DNA from 4 places in the Streptomyces deccanensis genome. Region 4 is predicted to be linked to each of the others. Evidence: riboswitches for the same ligand, from Rfam matches in the RefSeq annotation. Region 4 holds a riboswitch; each other region holds the start of a gene.

Region 1 (5,505 bases), 2.2 Mb from region 4:
AGGCCTCGACGTCGGCGTCGGTCGGCTCGGTGCGCGGGGTGGGCGGCGGAGGGGTCTGCATAACCTGCTACTCAAGTCCTCGGTGTGGCTCATCGGTTGACGGTCACGAAGGTGGCCGTTCAGCTGTCGGCGGCGTCGGCCTTGTCGACCCCGTCCCAGACGTTGGTGTACCAGGGGCGGTCGGCCGCTCCTTGGGTCGTACGGGACTGCTTCGCCGCGTCCGGGTCGATCATCGTGTAACCGGTCTCGCCCGGCATCACATAGTGCAGCCGCTCGCGGATGCGCTGCTCGGCGTACGCGTCGTCCTGCCAGCGCGCCTTGAGGTCGCGCAACTCCTCGACCCGCTCGCGCGCCTCTTCGCGCTGCCGCTGCATGTCGGCGATCTCGGCGCGCTGGGAGACGTACTGCCTTATGGGATAGGCGAGCGCCACGATCATCGAGCAGAGGACGAGGGCGAGCAGCGCGGCCCGGCCGGTCAGTCGGGAGCGGCGGGCCTGGCGCTTGGTCTGGGAGCGGTAGACCCGGGCGGCCGTCTGCTCACCGAGCACCTTCAGCCGCGTCGCGGTGGAGAAACGGTCCCGGTCCCGGTCCTTCACGGCCATGTCCCGCTTCCCCTTCCGCTTCTGCCTTCTCCCGCGCGCACGCGCGTACGTCCCCGCACACGGTACGGGACCGGTACGGGGACGTACGTACGACTGGCTAAGCCTTAACCCTGTACGGGTCAGCCCTTGAAGCGGGGGAAGGCCGAGCGGCCGGCGTAGACCGCGGCGTCGTCGAGGATCTCCTCGATGCGCAGCAGCTGGTTGTACTTGGCGACGCGGTCCGAGCGGGCCGGGGCGCCGGTCTTGATCTGGCCGCAGTTCACGGCGACGGCGAGGTCGGCGATGGTGACGTCCTCGGTCTCGCCGGAGCGGTGGGACATCATGCACTTGAAGCCGTTGCGCTGGGCCAGCTCGACGGCGTCCAGGGTCTCGGTCAGCGAACCGATCTGGTTGACCTTGACCAGCAGGGCGTTGGCGGAGCCCTCCTCGATGCCGCGGGCGAGGCGCTCGGGGTTGGTGACGAAGAGGTCGTCGCCGACGATCTGGACCTTGTCGCCCAGCTTCGTGGTGATGGTGTTCCAGCCGGCCCAGTCGTCCTCGAACAGCGGGTCCTCGATGGAGACGAGCGGGTACGCCTCGACGAGGTCGGCGTAGTACTCGGTCATCTCGGCGGCGGAGCGCTCCTTGCCCTCGAAGACGTACACGCCGTCCTTGTAGAACTCGGAGGCGGCGACGTCGAGCGCCAGGGCGATCTGCTCGCCGGGGGTGTAACCGGCCTCCTTGATGGCCTCGATGATGAGGTCGAGGGCGGCGCGGTTGGACTCCAGGTTCGGGGCGAAGCCGCCCTCGTCGCCGAGGCCGGTGGACAGGCCCTTGGTCTTCAGCACCTTCTTGAGGGTGTGGTAGACCTCGGCGCCCCAGCGCAGGGCCTCGGAGAAGGACTCCGCGCCGATGGGGGCGATCATGAACTCCTGGATGTCCACGTTGGAGTCGGCGTGCGAGCCGCCGTTCAGGATGTTCATCATCGGAACGGGCAGCAGGTGCGCGTTCGGGCCGCCCAGGTAACGGAAGAGCGGGAGGTCGCTGGCCTCGGAGGCGGCGTGGGCGACGGCGAGGGAGACGCCGAGGATGGCGTTGGCGCCGAGGGAGCCCTTGTTGTCGGTGGCGTCCAGGTCGAACATCGCCTGGTCGATGAGGCGCTGCTCGGTGGCGTCGTAACCGACGAGCTCCGGGCCGATCTGCTCGATCACGGCGAGGACGGCCTTCTCGACGCCCTTGCCGAGGTAGCGGTTCGGGTCGCCGTCACGAAGCTCGATGGCCTCGAAGGCACCGGTGGAGGCGCCGGACGGAACGGCGGCACGACCCGTGCTGCCGTCGTCGAGGCCGACCTCGACCTCGACGGTGGGGTTGCCTCGCGAGTCGAGGATTTCCCGGGCTACGACGACGTCGATGGACGGCACGAGCATCTCCTTCATGGAATGTGACGCGGAAGTGCGGGGCCCGCGGGCCTTGCGACTAGAGCCTAACCGCCCCGGGCTCGTCGGCAGCCGACCGACCGTCCCGTGGACAGAGAGACCGTACCTATTGTTCCAGCTCGGAACAAAGGGGGGTGGGCCGGAAAGTGAACAGAAGGAGGGGGCGGACATGAAAAAGCCCCGCCCCGGTGCGTACGGGGGAATGCGCACCGAGGCGGGGAGCTCGCGAGAGACGGGGGGACGGCCCTCACGAGGTCTTCACTATGGAGGACACGGATGTGAGCGGGCTGTGGTTCAGCTGGGAAGCGGCCCGAATTTCTCGGCCCAGCCGAACCCGCCCCGCCTGCCCGGCCGTGGGGGCGGCCGTGGGGGCGGCAGGCGTGCGGTGGCCGTCGCCTCCGCCAGGGGGTCAGCTCAGGTGGAGCTGCTGGCCCGGGTAGATGAAGTCGGCGTCGTCGATGATGTCCTTGTTCAGCTCGAAGAGCTTCTCCCAGCCACCCTTGACGTTCTTCTTCTCGGCGATGGCGCTGAGGGTGTCGCCGGTGACGACCTTGTACTCGCCGTCGCCCTTCTTGACCTTCTTGCCGGTTGGGGTCTCGACGGTGGCGCGCTCGGAGGAGCGGGAGGCGCGGGTGTCCTCGGTGCTCTTCTTGGTGCTCTCCTGCGTGTTCTGCTGCGAGGAGCCGGAGTTCGAGGAGCCGGAGGAGGCGGCGGCACCGTTGTACGCGGCACCGGACAGGCCCTTGCCGCAGACCGGCCAGGCACCCTTGCCCTGGCCCGCGAGGACCTTCTCGGCGATCTCGATCTGCTGCGCCTTGGTGGCCTGGTCGGCGGTGGAGGCGTACTTCGTGCCGCCGTACCCGGCCCAGGTGGAGGCCGAGAACTGCAGACCGCCGTAGTAGCCGTTGCCGGTGTTGATGGACCAGTTGCCGCCGGACTCGCACTGGGCGACGGCGTCCCACTCGGAGGCGGTGGCGGCGGAGGCGCTGCCGGCGGCCATCAGCGGGGCGGCGACGGCGGCGGCGCCGGTGACGCCGGCGACGGCGATGGCGCGGGCGGCCTTGGACGGACGACGGTGCTTGCCCTTGCTGGAAAACAGCATGGAGAGATCCCCTCACCGACGCCTGCGAGGTGAGCTGTCGGGTTCGGGCCGGTTGAGTTGCCCGGCCGCGCTCGTGCGCCTCTCGGCCCACTTCGCGCGGCTTCACCCCGAGCCGGTTCCGGACGTGCGCCCCCGAAGGGCCGCAACCACCGGACCCGGCACTTACCTTGGGTCCCCCGCTCCTGCCTACGGCGCTTGACGCGACGACTGTTCCTTGCGGCCGTTGGCAGGATTCGGCGTACCGACCGCAGGGGCCCGCTGTGGCGAGCGGTCACGACCGTAAACACGTGATTGCCCGGATTTCAAAGACGATCAGGGGGTCTGTGATTCATCTCCCACCTAGATCAAAACGGGCATTAAGGGGCGAACAGTGACCCGAACTGTCGCTACTTTTCGCCCGTTTCGGCACCGACTTCGAGGGTCTGACCGGGAAGGATAAGGTCCGGGTCAGTTCCGACCGTGCCCTCGTTCTCGGAGTAGAGCTTGCGCCACCCGCCGTCCAGGTCGAGCGAGTTCGCGATCCGCGTCAGGCTGTCGCCCGCGCGGACGGTGTAGGCGCCGTCGACACCCTCGCGCGCCGCGTCGCCGCCACGGGAGGCGTGACGGCCGGAGGGGGTGGAGTCGGCGCGGGAGTCGTCGGCCGCGTCCGTGTCGGCCTCCGTGCCCGCGGCGGGGCTCTCGTCGGCGCTGGCGCCGCGGTGACGACCGGTGCCGGCTTCGCTCTCGTCGGCCGAAGAGTCGTCACTCTGCGACGAATCGTCCGACTTGGGTGACTTCGTGGCCTCGGAGCTCGTCGAGCCGTCCGAGTCGCCCGAGCCACCCGTGTCGCCCGAGTCGGCGTCGGCGCCCGAGCCGGTCTTGGCCTTGGTGGACCCGTCGAAGGCGTCGGAGGTCGAGCCGCCGGGCGCGCTGGAGTCGTCCGAGTCGCCGGACTTGGCCGAATCGGCCCCGTCGGTCGAAGCGGAGGAATCCGACGAACCGGATGAATCGGATGAGCTGGACGAGCCGGATGCACTGCCCGACTTCGTCGAGTCGTCCGCGACGCCCGTGTCCACGTCGGCGGAACCGGAGTCGCCGCCGAGGTTGTGGAGCAGGCCGCAGGTGGACCAGACGCCGACGCCCTGGTCCGCGAGCACCTTCTCAGCGACGGCTATCTGCTGCGAACGGCTGGCCTGGTCGGCGGTCGCGGCGTAGTCGAGGCCGCCGTACTTCTCCCAGTTCGCCTGGGTGAGCTGGAGGCCGCCGTAGCGTCCGTTCCCGGTGTCCGCGCTCCAGGAGCCACCGCTCTCGCACTCCGCCACCTGGTCCCAGGTGGTTCCGCTGGCCGCGCTCGCGCCGGTGGCGCCGAGCAGGGGGATCGCGATGGCCGAGCCGGTCACTCCGGCCGCGACCAGGAGGGCGGGTGCCTGACGGGGGCGACGGTGACGACCGTTCCCGGAGAGCATGCGGTTGCCTTTCACACGACAGCAGTGACCGTACGAAGGGTGTGGGGTGACCCCTTCGTACTGACGTGTGAACGTAGCCGGAGTCGATCAGTTGTCACAAGTTAATGCAGCGCAGATCACGTGAAGATCACAGACTTGAGGGAGTGTCATTTTCCGTCGCGGAATGCGGTAGTGCTACGGGCTGCCCGGGTACTACTACGTACCGCTCACGAGCCGCCTCACGAAATGCTCTCGGACCGCCCCTGCGGGGTGAATTGCACCGGAAGCGTGCGCAATCCGCGCATGATGAGCCCTCCTCGCCATCGCAAGTCGGCCGGCTCCGCAGCGAGTCGGAGGTCGGGGAGGCGGGTGAGGAGCGTCGCCAGCGCGGTCTGGCCTTCGAGGCGGGCGAGGGGGGCGCCGAGGCAGTAGTGGATGCCGTGGCCGTAGCCGAGGTGCTGGTTGTCACGGCGGGAGAGGTCGAGGGTGTCGGGGTCCTCGAAGCGGGCGGGGTCGCGGTCGGCGGCCGCGAGGACGACGAGGACGGGGTCGCCCTGGGCGATGTCCTGTCCGCCGATGGTGAGGGGGCGGGTCGCGAACCGCCAGGTGGCCAGCTCGACGGGGCCGTCGTAGCGCAGGAGTTCCTCGACGCCGGTTTCGAGCAGCGCGGTCTCCCCCGCTGCCAGGGAGGCCTGGAGGCGGGTGCGCTGGTCGGGGTGGGTGAGCAGGGCGTAGGTGCCGTTGCCGATGAGGTTGACGGTCGTCTCGAAGCCGGCGAAGAGCAGGATGAACGCCATGGCCGCGGCCTCGTTCTCGGTGAGGTGCTCGCCGTGGTCGGAGGCACGGATGAGGCCGGAGATGAGGTCCTCGCCGGGGGCGGGGTGCTCGGTGAGGCCTTCACGCTTCCTGTGGATGAGGTCGGCGAGGTAACCGCGCATCTTCTTCACCGACCGCGCGACGCC
Region 2 (5,505 bases), 2.5 Mb from region 4:
GGCTGCCGGTCGCGCTCGGTGCCGGTCGCGCCGTCGACGACGGAGACGAACTGCCGGGCGGGCGAGTCGGCGGTGACCCGCGTGCCGTCCGCGAAGGTCGTGCCGGCGGCCGTGTGCGCCAGCACCTCGGCCCGGCCGTCGCCGTCCAGGTCGAACACGGTCACGTTGTCGTCGTTGCGGTACCCGCCGATCGGCGTGGATCCGCTGATCGCGGCCGGTGCCGGGTCGTTGGCGCCGTTCCCGCCGACCTGGGTGTACGAGCCGGGTCCGAGGTCGACACGCCACAGCCGCTCGCCGGTCAGCGTGTACGCCTCCAGCAGGTCGGGCCGGTCCCTGGTCTGCGAGAGCCGGCTCACCACCAGCTCGTACCGCCCGTCCCCGTCGAGGTCGCCGGGCCAGGCGTGCTGCACGGTGTAGCCCTCCGCCGCGGCGAGCGGGATCTCGGCGTACCCCTGATCGAGCGGCAGCGCCGAACTCGGCTTTCCCTCCCGCCCGTCGACGACGGCCCGCACGCTGTACGCGCCCGTGCCCGGGCTGGTGTCCCGGTAGGTCGTCGAGCGGGTGATCGGCGCCCGGTTCAGCCGCTTGCCGCCCTTGTAGACGTTGAAGCCGATCGCGTCGCCGCGGCGCGCGTACTCCGTGCCGAGCAGCCGCCAGCTGAGGAAGGTCCCGCCGTCGAACGGTACGGCGACCAGGCCCCGGTCCAGGTTCTCCACGACCCGGCGAGGTTTCTCCGCGGCATGGCCGCCGGGGGCGGAGAAGAGACCGGCGAACAGGGCGGCGGCGGTCAGGAAGACGGTTCTCCGACGTCGGGCAGTGCGCACCGACACTCCTTCACAGAGGCAGAAAGCGCTTACGCGGATCACTGTCCCCGCCCCTCGCGGCACTGTCGAGGGTTCGATCGGCCATGCCACACGACCGCAACACGGCGATCATGAAACGCCGAAGACCGGCCCCTGATCACAGGGACCGGCCTTCGGCATGCGGGCGCCGGGTGGAGGTGGCGTCAGCCGCTTGGGGACGGTGACGTCAGACGCCGGTGGAGGTGATGTCAGACGCTCGGGGGCCGGTGTCGTCAGACGCCGACGCCCTTCGAGCGGAGGTAGGCCAGCGGGTCGATGTCCGCGCCGTAGTTGGGGCTGGTGCGGATCTCGAAGTGGAGGTGCGGGCCGGTGACGTTGCCGGTCGCGCCCGAGAGGCCGATCTGCTGGCCGCCGCTCACGGACTGACCCGCGGAGACGGAGATCGAGGACAGGTGGGCGTACTGGGCGTAGTAGCCGTCGGCGAGCTTGATGACGACCTGGTTGCCGTACGCGCCGCCCCAGCCGGCGGAGACGACGGTGCCCGCGCCCACGGCCTTGAGGCTGGTCCCGGTCGGGGCCACGAAGTCGACGCCCGTGTGGTAGCCGCTGGACCACATGCTGCCGGCGGTCTTGTACGCGGTACCGACGGTCCCGCTCAGGATCGGCCTGCTGAAGCCCGAGGCGTTGGACGACGAGGACTGGCCGCTCGCCGTCGAGGTCGACGCCTTGGTGTCCTTCGACTCCTGCTTCGCGGGAGCGGAGGGCTTCGACGTCTGGGACGACGCGGGCGACTCGGCGGGCTTCGAGGACTGCGACAGCTGCGGCTTGGACGAGGAGCGCGACGTCTCGCTCGACGCGGCCCGCTCACCGATCGACAGCTTCAGCCCCGGGTGGATGAGCGAGGGGTCGGAGCCGATCGCCTCCCGGTTGTCCGAGTACAGCTTCTTCCAGCCGCCCTCGACGTCCTGCTCGTCCGCGATCTTCGCGAGGTAGTCGCCGACCTTCACCGAGTAGGTCTTGGCCGCCGCCTTCTTGGTGGCGGTCTTCTCCGCCTGCGCGGCCTTCTCGGCCTGCTCGATCCGTGCGCTCGCCTCGGCCGCGGACTTCTCGGCGGCGATCGTGGTCGGCTTCTCGGAGACACCGGAGACGGTGGCGCTCGGGGTCGCGGCGTGGGCGCCGGCGGCTCCGATCAGCGGCAGCGCGAGCGCCGCGCCACCGGTGCCGGCGGCGGCGATCGAGCGGGTGAAGCGCTGGGACTTCGGACGGCGGTGCTTACCCTTCGCGGGCATGACGAATTCCTCTCCGGCGCCTGCGAGGTGAGCTGTCGGGTGCGGACTGGAGATGTCCGGCCGTGCTTGCGCACGGCTTTACCCCTAGCCGTTCCGGAGACCGGAACAGGCGGTGATTCCTGTGGGTCCCCCGCTCCTGCCGTGGATCGGGTCGGTACGCGGCTCCGGTCGGCGGCAGGATTGGGCGTCCGTCCGGATTGACGCCGAACGTAAGCGACTTGTGCCCACAGGGACAACCTTTGGGACTTCCTGTGCGTCTTCCGCACTGATCCTTACATCAATTCACCATCACGCTCCGTAATAGACCGGTCTAGGGTGCATTCCAACCTCCCTGGAAATCTGCGCGAATTACGTGGACATGACGGCAACGGAACGTCACGAATATGACGCTGCTCACGCACCTACGGCCCAGTAGGCTTTATTCCAGGGCTTGTTGGATTTACAGCTACATTTCAGACAGAAGGCTCAAGTCCGACGGAGACGGACAACCGTCGCATCGAAGTCGCCGCGCAGACCGGTCCGCAGTCCGTGATGCACCAGCACGGCACCTCGGTGCGTCTCGCCCGTTTCGCGGCACTCGTACGTCGCCGTCGGGTCCAGCCCGCGCAGTCGCAGCGGGGCGAGCGGCTCGCCGTAGTGCTGGGCCTGGAGCCAGGCGAGGACGACGACCTCGTCACCGTGCACGTACTGCACGGCGCTCAGCCCGCCCGTCGGCGGCCGCAGCCGGTACAGGTCGCCGCGCTGCACGACCGGCCGGATCCCCTTGTACAGCTCCACCCACTCCCGGGCCTCGGCCAGCTCCTCCTCGCTCCACTCGGTGAGGTCGCCGCCCACGCCGAGCACGCCCGCCATGGCGCTGACGAACCGGAACCGCAGCGAGCTGACCCGCCCGTTCAGCTGGTTGTTCGGGCTGTCGGTGACCCACGCGGCCATGGCCCGGGCCGGATGGATCTGACTGAAGCCGTGCTGGATGGCGAGCCGGTCGAGCGGGTCGGTGTTGTCGGAGGTCCACACCTGGTCCGTCCGCGCCATGACCCCGAGGTCGATCCGGCCGCCGCCGCCCGAGCACGACTCGAACGCGACCCCCGGGTGCGCGGCCCGCAGCCGGTCCAGCAGGGCGTAGAAGGCGTGCACGTGCTCGACCCACAGCTTCTGCGGATAGGGCTCACCGGGCCAGCCCGCGTCGGTGAAGCAGCGGTTGAAGTCCCACTTCACATAGTCGATCGGCGCGCTGGACAGGAGCGTGTCGAGCCGTTCCCAGAGGTATTCCTGGACGTCTTCCCGGGCGAGATTGAGGACGAGCTGATTGCGCAGTTCCGTCCGCTTTCGGCCCGGTTGGAACTGCGCCCATTCGGGATGCGCCCGATACAGCTCACTGTCCGGATTGACCATTTCCGGCTCGACCCAGATGCCGAACTGCATCCCGAGGGAGTGCACACGCTCGGCGAGCGGACGCAGCCCCTTCGGGAAGCGGTCGGGATTGGGCGTCCAGTCGCCGAGGCCGGCCCGGTCGCTGGTGCGCGCCCCGAACCAGCCGTCGTCCACCACGAACAGCTCGACCCCGATGGCGGCCGCCCGGCGCGCCAGGGCCTCCTGCTGTTCCTCGGAGATGTCGAACTCGGTGGCCTCCCAGGAGTTGAAGAGGACCGGCCGGTCCTGGTCCGCGTCCGGGATGACGTACGTCCGCTGGTAGGCGTGCCAGGCGCGGCTCGCCCCGCCGAAGCCGCCGTCGCTCCACAGGCCGGCGAAGACGGGTGTGGTGAAGGTCCCGCCCGTCTCCAGCCGCAGCAGTCCGGACTCGTCGTATCCGGCGCCGCCGGTGATCTGCACGCGCGCGTCCGGGAGTTGGGCCACCGCGATCCGCCAGGAACCCGACCAGCCCAGGGCGCAGCCGTAGACCTCGCCGCGCTCCTCTGTGGCGTCGGTGTCGAGGGCGACCCAGGGCAGGTGCTGGTGCCCGGTGTGGCCGCGGCGGCTGCCGATGACCTTCTCGCCGTAGGTGAGGTCGGCGCGCACGAGCCGGGACTCGGCCGCCCATCGCCCGTGCAGCTGGGAGAGGCGCCAGGTCTCCTCCGCGCGCGGCAGCGTCCAGGTCGCCGAGTCGGCCCGCAGCAGCTCCACCGCGGGCCCCTCGTTGGCGAGGGTCACCCAGCGCTCGACCACGTCGTCGCGCATCCGGTAGTGCAGGGTGATCCCGAGTCCGTCGTCGGTGAACCGCAGCCGCAGCTCGTCGCCGTCGGCCTCGTACGCCTGGAAGGTCCACTCGGTGCCGCGCCGCTCGTCCGTGCGCACGGACAGGGCCGGGCGGGTGAAGCGGGGTCCGCCCTCGACGGGGTACTCCTCGTGTCCGTCGACCGGGGCCTCGAACGGCCAGTACGGCAACTGCAGCCGTGCTGCCAGCTCCTCGGCGTCCGCGAGGGCGATCCGGGGACCCCAGTGCAGGTGCAGCAGCTCGTCGTTCTCGGTGAGCCGCAGGGCATAGCTGCTCCTGGTCCCGGTGAGAAGCCAGGTCCGGCCGTCTGCGCCGATTTCCAACATCAAGCCCCCACAGATTCGAACAGGTGCAATCGGGCTTCAACATCATCGCAGGTCGCCGCGGGCGCTCGACGGCGCCTGTGGACAACCGCGCCGCGTCCGCCGAGCGGCCTGTGGACAACCGCTCCGGGCTCCCGTACCCGGCTGTGGACAACTCATTGGCGTACGCACCCATGTCGTATCGTCGAGGGCGCGCCTCGATGTCGAGTGCGTGCCCGTCGGCGCTCGGCGCGGACGGGCGGATGGGAGGGAGCCCCAGTGACGCAGCAGATCCCGTCGACCGAGCCCGAGCTGACCGGGGTGCGCAATTTCCGCGATGTGGGGGGTCTGCCGACCGTGGACGGCCGCCGGGTGCGTCACGGGGTGCTGTTCCGCAGCGGCCACCTGGCGCACGCGACCGACGAGGACGCCGCCTTCCTCTCCTCCCTGGGCCTGCACACGATCTTCGACTTCCGCAACGCGGCCGACCACAAGCTGGAGGGCCCGGACGTCGAGCTGCCCGGTGTCCTCAATGTGAACCTGCCGCTGAGCGACCCGGCGGACGGCGCCGAGTTCTGGAAGCTGGTCCGCGACGGCGACCTGGACCAGCTGCGCGCGCTGCTGGACGACGGCAAGGGGGCCGGCCGGATGATCTCGTCCTACCGCCGGATCATCAAGGACCGCACGGCCGAGCACTCCCGGGTGCTGCACGCCCTGGCCGAGGACAGTGTGCCCGTGCTGATGCACTGCGCGGCGGGCAAGGACCGGGCGGGCCTCTCCGTCGCCATCACCCTGCTCACCGTGGGTGTGGAGCGCGAGGCCATCGTCGCCGACTACCTGGAGTCGAACGCCAAGCACCGCCGCTACAAGGTGCACCGCAGCAGCCGCGCGGCGAACGC
Region 3 (5,505 bases), 1.2 Mb from region 4:
GACGGCGATCACCGCGAGGTCGACGGGTCCCTCGATGTCGGTGACGGACCGGCGCGCGGGCACCCCGTCGAGTTCCTTCTCGTCCTGCCCGAGCGCCTTGTTCACCGCGTACAGCCGCCCGGTGAAGCCCGCGCCCCGGAGGTTGGCGAGCACGCTGCGACCCACTCCGCCCGGTGTGCGCCCGGCTCCGACGACCGCGACCGAGCCCGGGGCGAGCAGCCGCTGGACTGACCGGGCCTCCGCGCGCTGCTCCCGGGCGCGCTGGACGGCGAGGGAGCGGTCGGTCGGTTCGAGGTCGAACTCCAGCCGGACGACGCCGTCCTCGAAGCTGCGCTGCTGCTGGTACCCGGCGTCGGTGAACACCTTGATCATCTTGCTGTTGGCCGGCAGCACCTCGGCGGCGAAGCGTCTGATGCCGCGCTCGCGGGCCACGGCGGCGATGTGTTCGAGCAGTGCGGAGGCGACGCCGCGGCCCTGGTGGGCGTCCTGTACGAGGAAGGCGACCTCGGCCTCGTCGGCGGGGGCGGACGCGGGCATTCCGTCGGCGCCGATGCGGTCGTAGCGTACGGTGGCGATGAACTCGCCGCCGACGGTGGCGGCGAGCCCCACCCGGTCCACGAAGTCGTGGTGCGTGAAGCGGTGGACGTCCTTGGCGGACAGGCGAGGGTACGGCGCGAAGAAGCGGTAGTACTTCGACTCGTCCGAGACCTGCTCGTAGAAGCTGACGAGACGCTCGGCGTCATCAACGGTGATGGGCCTGATGCGTGCGGTGCCGCCGTCGCGCAGCACCACGTCGGCCTCCCAGTGGGCGGGGTACTCGTGCCGGTCCGACGAGGTCTGCATGGGCCCCAGAGTACGGCTCGCGTCCGACAACGGCGCGGGGCAGTCTGGGGAGGCACGACAGAAGAACAACAGAAGTGCGACAGCCGGTTCGTGGTCAGGCCGTGGGCCCGTTCCGGTCGGTCGCCCCATATGGGAAACTGGTCTAGACAACCCGGTCTAGACCTCTCTGCAGCACCCGAGACACCTGAAGGGCAGCATCACATGGCTGAGCGCCGCGTCAACGTCGGCTGGGCCGAGGGCCTCCACGCCCGACCCGCATCCATCTTCGTCCGGGCCACCACGGCCTCCGGTATCCCCGTGACGATCGCCAAGGCCGACGGGAACCCCGTCAACGCGGCCTCCATGCTCGCGGTCCTGGGCCTCGGTGCCCAGGGCGGCGAGGAGATCGTGCTCGCCTCCGACGCCGAAGGCGCGGACGTCGCGCTGGACCGTTTGGCGAAGCTCGTCGCCGAGGGGCTCGAGGAACTCCCCGAGACGGTCTGAGTGACCGGGTAACCGCAGCGGAAAGGCCTGAAAAAGCCGCCCCGCGCACAACCGAAGGGCTCGTCCGATTTATCGGGCGGGCCCTTCTCATTTACATCCGGTTTCCGTTCTGCGGGCAGCAGGAAAAATGCCCCTCGGAATTCTTCCCTCTTTGTATACGGCGCCCGTGTTAATGCCGCAGGCTCGGCATGTTTACGGGGTGTTGCGAAGTCCTCACACGCTCGGGGCGCTCGGTCCCGCCGGGCCCGGGCGGAAAGCGGAGCCGGTGCGCGGCCGTGGCCCGCTCGGTGTGCAGGGACGTGATCGTCCGAGCGCGGTCGCTGTCGCCGCGCGCGACCGCGTCCACGATGCCGCCGTGCTCCGCCCAGGACTCCATGGGGTCGGACGGCGCCTCGACCGCGTACATCCAGGCGATCTTGTGCCGCAGCTGGGCGAGTGTCGAGGTCAGGGCGGGGCTGCCGGAGGCCTGTGCGAGCGTCTCGTGGAACCAGCCGCCCAGGGAGCGCAGATCCTCGCTGTTGCCCCTCCTGGCCCGCTCCTGGCCCAGCCTGACCAGACCCCGCAACACCTTGAGGTGCGCCTCCGTACGGCGCTGTGCGGCGCGGGCGGCGCCCAGGGGCTCCAGCAGCATGCGCATCTCCAGCAGGTCGGCGGCCTCCTGCTCGGTCGGCTCGGCGACGCACGCGCCCGCGTGCCGGCGCGTCACCACGAAGCCCTCGGCCTCCAGCGTGCGCAGCGCCTCGCGCACGGGCACCCGGCTGACGCCGTAGCGGCGGGCGAGCAGTTCCTCGGTGAGCCGGCTGCCGCGCTCGTAGACACCCGCGACGATGTCATCACGGATCGCCGTGCATACCGAGTGCGCCGGAATACGCATGACCGACCTCCGCCTTAATCCCCGTGAAACGTCGATGATTGACGTGTGTTCCAGCGACTCTATTGCAGCGGAGCGGAATTTCCGATGGCGGACCGGAATCCAGGGATATTTTTTGGACAGGAGGTACGTCACAAGTGGTTCGTAGAACGAGGAAAGCCCCGGCTCGGTGAGCCGGGGCCTCCTGGAAGCGTGGGTGCGCGTCAGACGTTCACGCCGTGCGAGCGCAGGTACGCGGCGGGGTCGATGTCCGAGCCGTACTCGGCCGTCGTCCGGGCCTCGAAGTGCAGATGCGCGCCGGTGACGTTGCCGGTGGCGCCGGAGAGGCCTATCTGCTGGCCGGGGGTGACCGTCTGGCCGACGGAGACGCCGATGGACGACAGGTGGCCGTACTGGGTGTACGTGCCGTCGTTCATCTTGATGACGATGTTGTTGCCGTAGGCACCGCCCCAGCCCGCCTCGACGACCGTGCCGGAGCCGACCGCGTGGACGGCCGTGCCGGACGCGGCGTGGAAGTCGACACCGGTGTGGCTGCCGGAGGACCAGACGGCGCCGCCGGCCTTGTAGCCGGTGGAGATGTAGGAGCCGCTGATGGGGGCGACGTAGGCGTTGAGGCGCTCGCGCTCGGCCGCGCGGGCGGCACGGGCCTTGATCTCCTCGCGCTCCTTGGCGGCGGCACGTTCCTGCTCGGCCTTCTCGGCGGCGGCCTTCCTGGCCTCCTCCTGCGCCTTCTTCTTGACGGCGGCAACCTCGGCGGCCTGCTGCTGGGCCACGGCCTGGGCGTCGACCTGGTCGGCGACCGTGTCGCCGAGGGTGATGATCTGGTTCAGGCCGGTCTGCTCGACGGCGGGCTCCTCCGCGGCGAGCGCGGGGCCGGCGAGGGTGCCGAAGACACCGGTGGTGGTGAGAGCGGCTACGCCCACGTTCCTCGTGGTCGTGCGCTGCACACGGCCGGGACGGCGGTGCTTGCCGGGGGCGCGGGTGAACGCCATGAAGTGGCTGATCCTTTCCTTCCTTCTCGCCTACCGGGTTAGCTGACGGGTTCGGAGCAGGAAGGTCTCCTACGGCTACCCCTCGTTTCGCGTCGCTCGCGAAGGGCACCCGATTCACCCCAGGGACTTCGGTGGGTCCCCGGCTCCCCTGGCTCGCGCCATGGGGACTCGGCGATGACTGTCCGGTGCCGCGGGTGCGGCGAACTTCTGACGAACAGCCGGACTGACGCTAAGTGGGCCGTCTTCGAAATAACAAACGGATCACAGGATTTGTTAACTACGCCACAGGTCAGACACACAACCTCCGCCATCAATACGGACAAACATGGGCCCTGGTGACTCTTCCGTCACCAGGGCCCCACTGACACGCGTCCGTACGGTCGTTCCCCTACTCGGCCGGGACGACGGTGACTTCGCCGATTCCGAGGGCCCTGACGGGCTCCTCGATCTGCGCGGCGTCCCCGACGAGGACGGTCACGAGACGGTCCACCGGGAAGGCGCTCACGGCCGCCGCGGTGGCCTCCACGGTGCCGGTGGCGGCGAGTTGGCGGTACAGCGTCGACTGGTAGTCGTCCGGCAGGTACTGCTCGACCTGGTCGGCCAGCGTGCTCGCCACGGCCGCGGCCGTCTCGAACTTGAGCGGGGCGACCCCGACCAGGTTCTGCACGGCGACGTCGCGCTCGGCGTCGGTCAGGCCCTCGGCGGCGAGGGTGCGCAGCACCGTCCACAGATCGTCCAGCGCCGGCCCGGTGTTGGGGGTGTCGACGGAGCCGCTGATGGCGAGCATCGCGACGCCCGAACCGTCGGGCGCGGCCCGCAGCACCTGGCCGAACGCCCGCACGCCGTAGGTGTAGCCCTTCTCCTCGCGCAGGACGCGGTCCAGACGGGAGGTGAGGGTGCCGCCGAGGCAGTAGGTGCCGAGCACCTGGGCCGGCCACACACGGTCGTGCCGGTCGGCGCCCACGCGGCCGATGAGCAACTGGGTCTGCACGGAACCGGGACGGTCCACGATGATCACGCGCCCGGTGTCGTCGGCGGTCACCGACGGCACGGGCCGCGGGGCGGCCGGTGAGCCGGTCCAGGCGCCCAGGGTGTCGCCGAGCAGCGTGTCGAGGTCGACCCCCGTGAGGTCGCCCACGACCACGGCGGTGGCCGTCGCGGGGCGGACGTGGCGCTCGTAGAAGGCGCGTACGGCCGCGGAGTCGATGCCCTCGACGGTCTCCTCGGTGCCCTGGCGGGGCCGTGACATCCGGGAGGTGGCCGGGAACAGCTGCTTGGAGAGCTCCTTGGCGGCCCGGCGGCCCGGGTTGGCGGTCTCGTGCGGGATCTCGTCGAGCCGGTTGGCCACCAGTCGCTCGATCTCGCCGTCGTCGAACGCGGGGGCCCGCAGGGCGTCGGCGAGCAGGCCGAGGGCCTTCTCCAGCCGCGAGACGGGCACTTCGAGGGACAGGCGTACGCCGGGGTGGTCGGCGTGCGAGTCGAGGGTGGCGCCGCACCGCTCCAGCTCGGCGGCGAACTCCTCGGCCGTGTGCTTGTCGGTGCCCTCGGAGAAGGCCCTGGTCATGATGGTGGCGACGCCCTCGATGCCGGCGGGCTCGGCGTCCAGGGGCGCGTCGAGGAGCACTTCGACGGCGACGACCTGCTGGCCGGGGCGGTGGCAGCGCAGCACGGTCATGCCGTTGTCCAGAGTGCCGCGCTCGGGCGCCGGGAACGCCCAGGGCCTGGCCTCGCCGGCCTGGGGCTGCGGGTGGAATTCCATGGTCGCGAGCTCGGTCACTTCGCCGACTCCTCGGTCTCGTCGGTGGTTCCGGCGGCCTCGGCCGCGGCGGTCTCGTCTTCGGCGCCCTCTTCGGCATCCTCCTCGCCGGCGACGGGCTCGTAGACGAGCACCGCGCGGTTGTCGGGCCTCAGGCGGGCCTTGGCGATCTCCTGGACCTCCTCGGCCGTCACCTCCAGGACCCGGTCGACGGCCGTCAGGGCGAGCTTGGGGTCGCCGAACAGGACCGCGTACCGGCACAGTTCGTCGGCGCGGCCCGCGACCGTGCCGAGCCGGTCCAGCCACTCGCGCTCCAACTGGGCCTGGGCGCGCTCCATCTCCTCGGCCGTGGGGCCCTCGGCGGCGAACCGGGCGAGTTCCTCGTCGACGGCGGCCTCGATGACGGGGACCTCGACGTCGCCGGAGGTCTTCACGTCCAGCCACGCCATGGAGGGCGCGCCGGCCAGCCGCAGCAGGCCGAAGCCCGCCGTCACGGCCGTACGGTCGCGGCGCACGAGCCGGTTGTAGAGGCGCGAGGACTCGCCGCCGCCGAGGATGGT
Region 4 (5,505 bases):
TCTTGTGCCGCTTCAGTTCCGTCTGGCGGGTCTTGAGCGTGCCCAGTTCGACGCGGGCGGCGCCGCGCAGCCGTTCGATCTCCAGCAGTTGCTTCCGCACGCTCGCCACGTCCGCCGAGTGGCGGCTGCCGACGCGCTCGGCGAGGGCCGCGCCCTCCAGGTACTGGTCGGGATCGGCGGAGAGGGCGAGCTGCCAGGAGGGGGCGATGCCGCCGTCCCGGTACTGCGCCGCGGCCACCGAACCGAGTTCGTCCCGGGCCGAGTTGAGCCGTTCGGTGCGGCGGGCGGCCTGATCGCGCAGCTCTTCCAGGTTCTCCTGCGCCTTGTCGGCCTTCTCCTTCGCGCCGTTGTACTTCTCCGTGGCGACCTCGGCCTCTTGGTACAGCTTCGCCACCTTCGCCTTCACCTGCTCAGGTGTGAGCTGGGGATCGGCGTGCCCGGTGCCGTCGAAACCGGTCGCGGTCGCCGCGCCAGCGAGGGCGATCGTCGCGGCCGTGCGGGCCGTGTGGCCGCCGATCGAGCGCTGTCTGGGCTTGCGGTGCGCTGCCACGTGGAGTCCACGTCCTCTCCGTACGACCGCCGTCCGCAGTACGAACATCGTCTGTCCGTACGGACCGCCTGGGGGGAGCGGTTACGCGTCCGGCGGCGGCCCGCACAGGGGGAGCGGGACGCCGCCGGACCTTTCTCGGCGGTGGTGGCCGACTGCCGCCCCTGGCCCGGGCGGCGGTGGGGAGCCGGTCACCTGAGGGAGGACGCTAAACCTGGCTGTGATGGCTCGGTAACGCGTTGTACGGAAGTGGCGCGCACCGATAACGAGGTGACCGTATGTGACCGAGATCCTGGCCTGGAGCCGCCGACTTCACGCTGTGCGATGACCGATGCGGCGATTTCGGACCGGGTGGGGGAGGGACGGTGCTATGGAGCGCATATATGCAAGATCATCGAGGGGTGACGCTCGCTGGTCCCCGCAGCGTTCACCCCCGCCGCCCCCCGCCCCCGCCCCCGGTGCCGGACCGGCTTCGGACCCCTCATTAGGCTCCGCGCATGGACGTTCTCATCCACATCGTCGTCGGCCTGCACATCATCGGCATCGCCTCCCTCCTGGGCGGTTTCCTCACCCAGCTGAAGGCCATGGGGCAGGGCGCGGCCCGTTTCGTCCCCGCCATGCTGCACGGCGCGCTCACCATGCTCGTCACCGGCGTCCTCCTCGTCGGCCTCAACCAGGCCGACGACCAGCCCGTCAACAACATCAAGATCGGCATCAAGCTCGCCCTGCTGATCGTGATCCTCGGCCTGGTCTACGTGAAGCGCGACGAGGAGACGGTGGAGAAGCCGCTCTTCGCCCTGGTCGGCGCGCTGACCACCGTGAACGTCTTCATCGCGGTGCTCTGGACCTGAGGCGAGCCCCTGCGCCGAGCCCGTCGGACGGGCCCGGCCGGGTGTCACGCCGGTCGTACCACGCTGTGGATCGAGGACTCGCCGTCGTAGAAGACCGACTCCTCGCGGACGTACGTGCCCGGCTTGGGGGCGTGGATCATCATGCCGTTGCCGATGTAGAGGCCGACGTGGCCGATGTTGTCGTAGAAGAAGACGAGGTCACCCGGCTTGGCGTCGGCGAGGGGGACGGTGGTGCCCGCCTCGACCTGGTCGTAGGTGGTGCGCGGCAGGTCGACGCCCGCGGCCTTCCAGGCGGCCTGGGTGAGGCCGGAGCAGTCGTAGGAGCCGGGTCCGGTGGCGCCCCAGACGTACGGCTTGCCGATCTGCGCCCGGGCGAAGGCCAGGGCCTTGGTGGCCTTCGCCGCGTAGGTGGAGTCCTCGACCGGGGCGGTGGTCCCGGTGGTGCCCGGCGACGTCTCCGTGCCGCCGGCGGTCCCTGCCTGGGGCTCCTGGGTCTCCTGGGCGGCCGGGGTCTCCTGGCTCGCCTGCGCCGCCTGCTGTCGCGCGAGCTCCTCCGCCTTGCGGTCGGCCTCCTCCTGCTCGCGCTGTTCGATCGCGGCGAGCCGGGCCTTCTCCTGGGCTGTGAGGGTGGAGAGCAGTTCGCGGGCCTCGGCGAGCTTCGCCTGGACCTTGGCCTTGCTGGTCTTGAGGGCGTTCTGTGACTCGGTGAGCTTCTCGAGGCTGTCGCTCGCCTCCCGGCGCTGCTCCGCCGCGTCGGCCTGCTCGGTGACGTACGCGTCGACGGCAACCTTCTGACGGTCCGTCAACCGGTCCATCAGCTGGTTCTGGTCGAAGTAGTCCTGCGGGTTGTCCGCCAGGAGCAGCGAGGCCTGGTCGGGAGTGGCCGCGCCGGTGCGGTACTGGGCCGCCGCGAACGAACCCAGCTCCTCCCGCGCCTCGTTGAGCTTCTCCGTGCGCTTGGCGACGTCGTCGAGGAGGGTGTCGACCTTCTTCTTCTGCTTGGTCGTCCGCTCCTTGGCCGCGTTGTAGTTCTCGGTCGCCGACCCGGCCTGGCGGTAGAGGTCGTCGACCTTCTTCTCGACCTCCTCCAGGCTCGGCCTGTCGTCGGCGGAGGGCGCGGCGGTGGCCGTCTGGGAGAGCAGGGCCACGGAGGTCAGGGCGGCCGTGGCGAGAGCGGGGGTGCGTATGCCCGCGCGCGTCCGGCCGGTCGGACGCGGCTTGCGGTGCGGCGCCATGGTGCGGCGTCTCCTTCCGTTGTCCGCCTACCGAGTTAGCTGTCGGGTTCGGGCGCAAGCTTCGGAAGGTTTGCCCTACGACCCTTGCCGCGAGCGGCGGTCGGGTCGATTCACCCCAGAGGTCGGTGGGTCCCCGGCTCCGGCGCCGGGAGAGGCGTACCGGACTCGGCGGAGGCCGTGCGGCCCGGCGACGTTCGCCGGTTGTGTCGTACGGCCTAAAGAAGAAGCTAGCCAACTCGTGTGGCCCGTGTGAAGGTTGATGTTCGATATGCCCGATACGTTTTCGTGACCTTAGCCTCTTCCACGCGACAGGCGGTACGCTCGATCGCTCACCGTCGTGAGGTGGACGCGGTGAGTGGTGGGTGTGGACTTCCCGGGGCGGCCTCTCGCTGTCAGTGGGGGCGCCTAGACTCGGAGAGCGATGAGCAGCCTCTTTGACGACAGCTTCCTGGCGGACCTCCAGGCCCCCCGCGGCCACGTGGAGGAGCCCCCGCCGCCGCCCGAGGACGATCACGTACCGGAGTCGCTTCCGGACGATCTGTTCGGCGGGAAGTTCGACGTGCCACCGGACCGGGACGAGTACTACAGAGGCGGCGCCCCCCGCCCGGCCATCGACGCGGCGGCCCTCCTGGACGGGCTGAACGAGAACCAGCGCGCGGCCGTGGTGCACGCCGGATCCCCCCTGCTCATCGTCGCCGGCGCCGGCTCCGGCAAGACCCGGGTGCTCACCCACCGCATCGCCCACCTGCTCGGCGAGCGGCACGTCCACCCGGGCCAGATCCTCGCGATCACCTTCACCAACAAGGCCGCCGGTGAGATGAAGGAGCGCGTCGAGCAGCTCGTCGGCCCGCGCGCCAACGCGATGTGGGTCATGACCTTCCACAGCGCGTGCGTCCGGATCCTGCGGCGCGAGTCGAAGAAGCTCGGCTTCACGTCCTCCTTCTCGATCTACGACGCCGCCGACAGCAAGCGGCTGATGGCGCTCGTCTGCCGTGATCTGGACCTCGACCCGAAGCGCTTCCCGCCCAAGTCCTTCAGCGCCAAGATCTCGAACCTGAAGAACGAGCTGATCGACGAGGAGGACTTCGCCGCCCAGGCCGCCGACGGCTTCGAGAAGACCCTCGCCCAGGCCTACGCGCTCTACCAGTCCCGCCTCCGCGAGGCGAACGCACTGGACTTCGACGACCTGATCATGACGACGGTCAATCTGCTGCGCGCCTTCCCGGACGTCGCCGAGCACTACCGCCGTCGCTTCCGCCATGTCCTCGTCGATGAGTACCAGGACACCAACCACGCCCAGTACGCCCTGGTCAGAGAGCTGGTCGGCACCTCCGAGCACCCGGTCGACGTCCCGCCCAACGAGTGGGACGTCCCCCCGGCCGAGCTCTGCGTCGTGGGTGACGCGGACCAGTCGATCTACGCCTTCCGCGGAGCGACCATCCGCAACATCCTCCAGTTCGAGGAGGACTACCCGAACGCGACCACGATCCTGCTGGAGCAGAACTACCGCTCCACGCAGACCATCCTGAGCGCGGCCAACGCGGTCATCGAGCGCAACGAGTCCCGCCGCCCGAAGAACCTGTGGACCAACGCCGGCGCGGGCGCCCAGATCACCGGCTATGTCGCCGACACCGAGCACGACGAGGCCCAGTTCGTCGCCGACGAGATAGACCGCCTGACGGACGCGGGCGACGCGAAGGCCGGCGACGTCGCCGTCTTCTACCGGACGAACGCCCAGTCCCGAGTCTTCGAAGAGGTGTTCATCCGCGTCGGCCTGCCCTACAAGGTCGTCGGCGGCGTCCGCTTCTACGAGCGCAAGGAGGTCAGGGACGTCCTCGCGTATCTGCGGGTCCTGGCCAACCCGGAGGACTCCGTCCCGCTGCGCCGCATCCTCAACGTGCCCAAGCGCGGCATCGGCGACCGCGCCGAGGCGATGATCGACGCCCTGTCCCAGCGCGAGAAGATCAGCTTCCCGCAGGCGCTGAAGCGGGTGGACGAGGCGTACGGCATGGCGGCCCGGTCGACCAACGCGGTCAAGCGGTTCAACACGCTGATGGAGGACCTGCGAACCGTCGTCGAGTCCGGCGCCGGACCGGCCACCGTCCTGGAAGCCGTCCTCGAACGCACCGGCTATCTGGCCGAGTTGCAGGCCTCCACCGACCCCCAGGACGAGACGCGCATCGAAAACCTCCAGGAACTCGCCGCGGTCGCCCTGGAGTTCGAGCAGGAGGCCGGGGCCGGAGAGGGCGAGGCCGAGGCGGCGGGTACGACCTCCGCCGGGCTCTCCGACTTCCTGGAGCGGGTGGCGCTGGTCGCCGACTCCGACCAGATCCCCGACGAGGAGGAGGACGGCTCGGGCGTGATCACGCTCATGACCCTCCACACCGCGAAGGGCCTGGAGTTCCCGGTGGTCTTCCTCACCGGCATGGAGGACGGCGTCTTCCCGCACATGCGCGCCCTCGGCCAGACCAAGGAGCTGGAGGAGGAGCGCCGCCTCGCGTACGTCGGCATCACCCGCGCACGCGAACGGCTCTACCTCACTCGTTCGACGCTGCGCAGCGCCTGGGGGCAGCCCTCGTACAACCCGCCGTCCCGATTCCTGGAGGAGATCCCGGCCTCCCATCTGCAGTGGAAGCGCACAGGCGCCTCCGCGCCGGTGTCCTCGGGGCCGGCGGCCGGCATCGCGGCGTCGCTGTCGTCCTCCCGCTCCCGTTCCTCGGCCCGCGGCGCGTCCGGCTTCGCGACCCGCCGCGGCGACGAGAAGCCGGTGGTCTCCCTCGCCGTGGGCGACCGTGTCACCCACGACCAGTTCGGCCTCGGCACGGTCGTCGGCGTCGGGGGCTCCGGAGCGAACGCGGAGGCGACGATCGAC

Evidence for each region. Region 4 has a riboswitch for cyclic di-AMP ahead of L3078_RS28655 (C40 family peptidase). Riboswitches for the same ligand answer to the same signal wherever they lie in the genome.
Region 1: linked by a shared signal. The riboswitch ahead of L3078_RS18810 (transglycosylase family protein) and the one ahead of L3078_RS28655 (C40 family peptidase) in region 4 are both predicted to bind cyclic di-AMP.
Region 2: linked by a shared signal. The riboswitch ahead of L3078_RS39080 (M23 family metallopeptidase) and the one ahead of L3078_RS28655 (C40 family peptidase) in region 4 are both predicted to bind cyclic di-AMP.
Region 3: linked by a shared signal. The riboswitch ahead of L3078_RS33615 (M23 family metallopeptidase) and the one ahead of L3078_RS28655 (C40 family peptidase) in region 4 are both predicted to bind cyclic di-AMP.

Annotation. Positions count from the first base shown of each region.
Region 1 is NZ_CP092431.1:4,232,434-4,237,938, forward strand. Features, by position in the region: gene L3078_RS18795 (DUF501 domain-containing protein) at 1-61, opposite strand, end outside; gene L3078_RS18800 (FtsB family cell division protein) at 120-602, opposite strand; gene eno (phosphopyruvate hydratase) at 722-2,002, opposite strand; gene L3078_RS18810 (transglycosylase family protein) at 2,427-3,119, opposite strand; cyclic di-AMP (ydaO/yuaA leader) riboswitch at 3,124-3,323, opposite strand; gene L3078_RS18815 (LysM peptidoglycan-binding domain-containing protein) at 3,506-4,564, opposite strand; gene L3078_RS18820 (cytochrome P450 family protein) at 4,783-5,505, opposite strand, start outside.
Region 2 is NZ_CP092431.1:8,875,619-8,881,123, reverse strand. Features, by position in the region: gene L3078_RS39085 (rhamnogalacturonan lyase family protein) at 1-824, opposite strand, end outside; gene L3078_RS39080 (M23 family metallopeptidase) at 1,076-2,092, opposite strand; cyclic di-AMP (ydaO/yuaA leader) riboswitch at 2,097-2,255, opposite strand; gene L3078_RS39075 (alpha-galactosidase) at 2,558-4,630, opposite strand; gene L3078_RS39070 (tyrosine-protein phosphatase) at 4,886-5,505, shown strand, end outside.
Region 3 is NZ_CP092431.1:7,599,547-7,605,051, reverse strand. Features, by position in the region: gene L3078_RS33630 (bifunctional acetate--CoA ligase family protein/GNAT family N-acetyltransferase) at 1-843, opposite strand, end outside; gene L3078_RS33625 (HPr family phosphocarrier protein) at 1,045-1,326, shown strand; gene L3078_RS33620 (GntR family transcriptional regulator) at 1,496-2,200, opposite strand; gene L3078_RS33615 (M23 family metallopeptidase) at 2,401-3,189, opposite strand; cyclic di-AMP (ydaO/yuaA leader) riboswitch at 3,203-3,373, opposite strand; gene L3078_RS33610 (M16 family metallopeptidase) at 3,578-4,966, opposite strand; gene L3078_RS33605 (M16 family metallopeptidase) at 4,963-5,505, opposite strand, start outside.
Region 4 is NZ_CP092431.1:6,409,471-6,414,975, forward strand. Features, by position in the region: gene L3078_RS28645 (C40 family peptidase) at 1-550, opposite strand, end outside; gene L3078_RS28650 (hypothetical protein) at 1,045-1,398, shown strand; gene L3078_RS28655 (C40 family peptidase) at 1,443-2,633, opposite strand; cyclic di-AMP (ydaO/yuaA leader) riboswitch at 2,643-2,800, opposite strand; gene pcrA (DNA helicase PcrA) at 3,055-5,505, shown strand, end outside.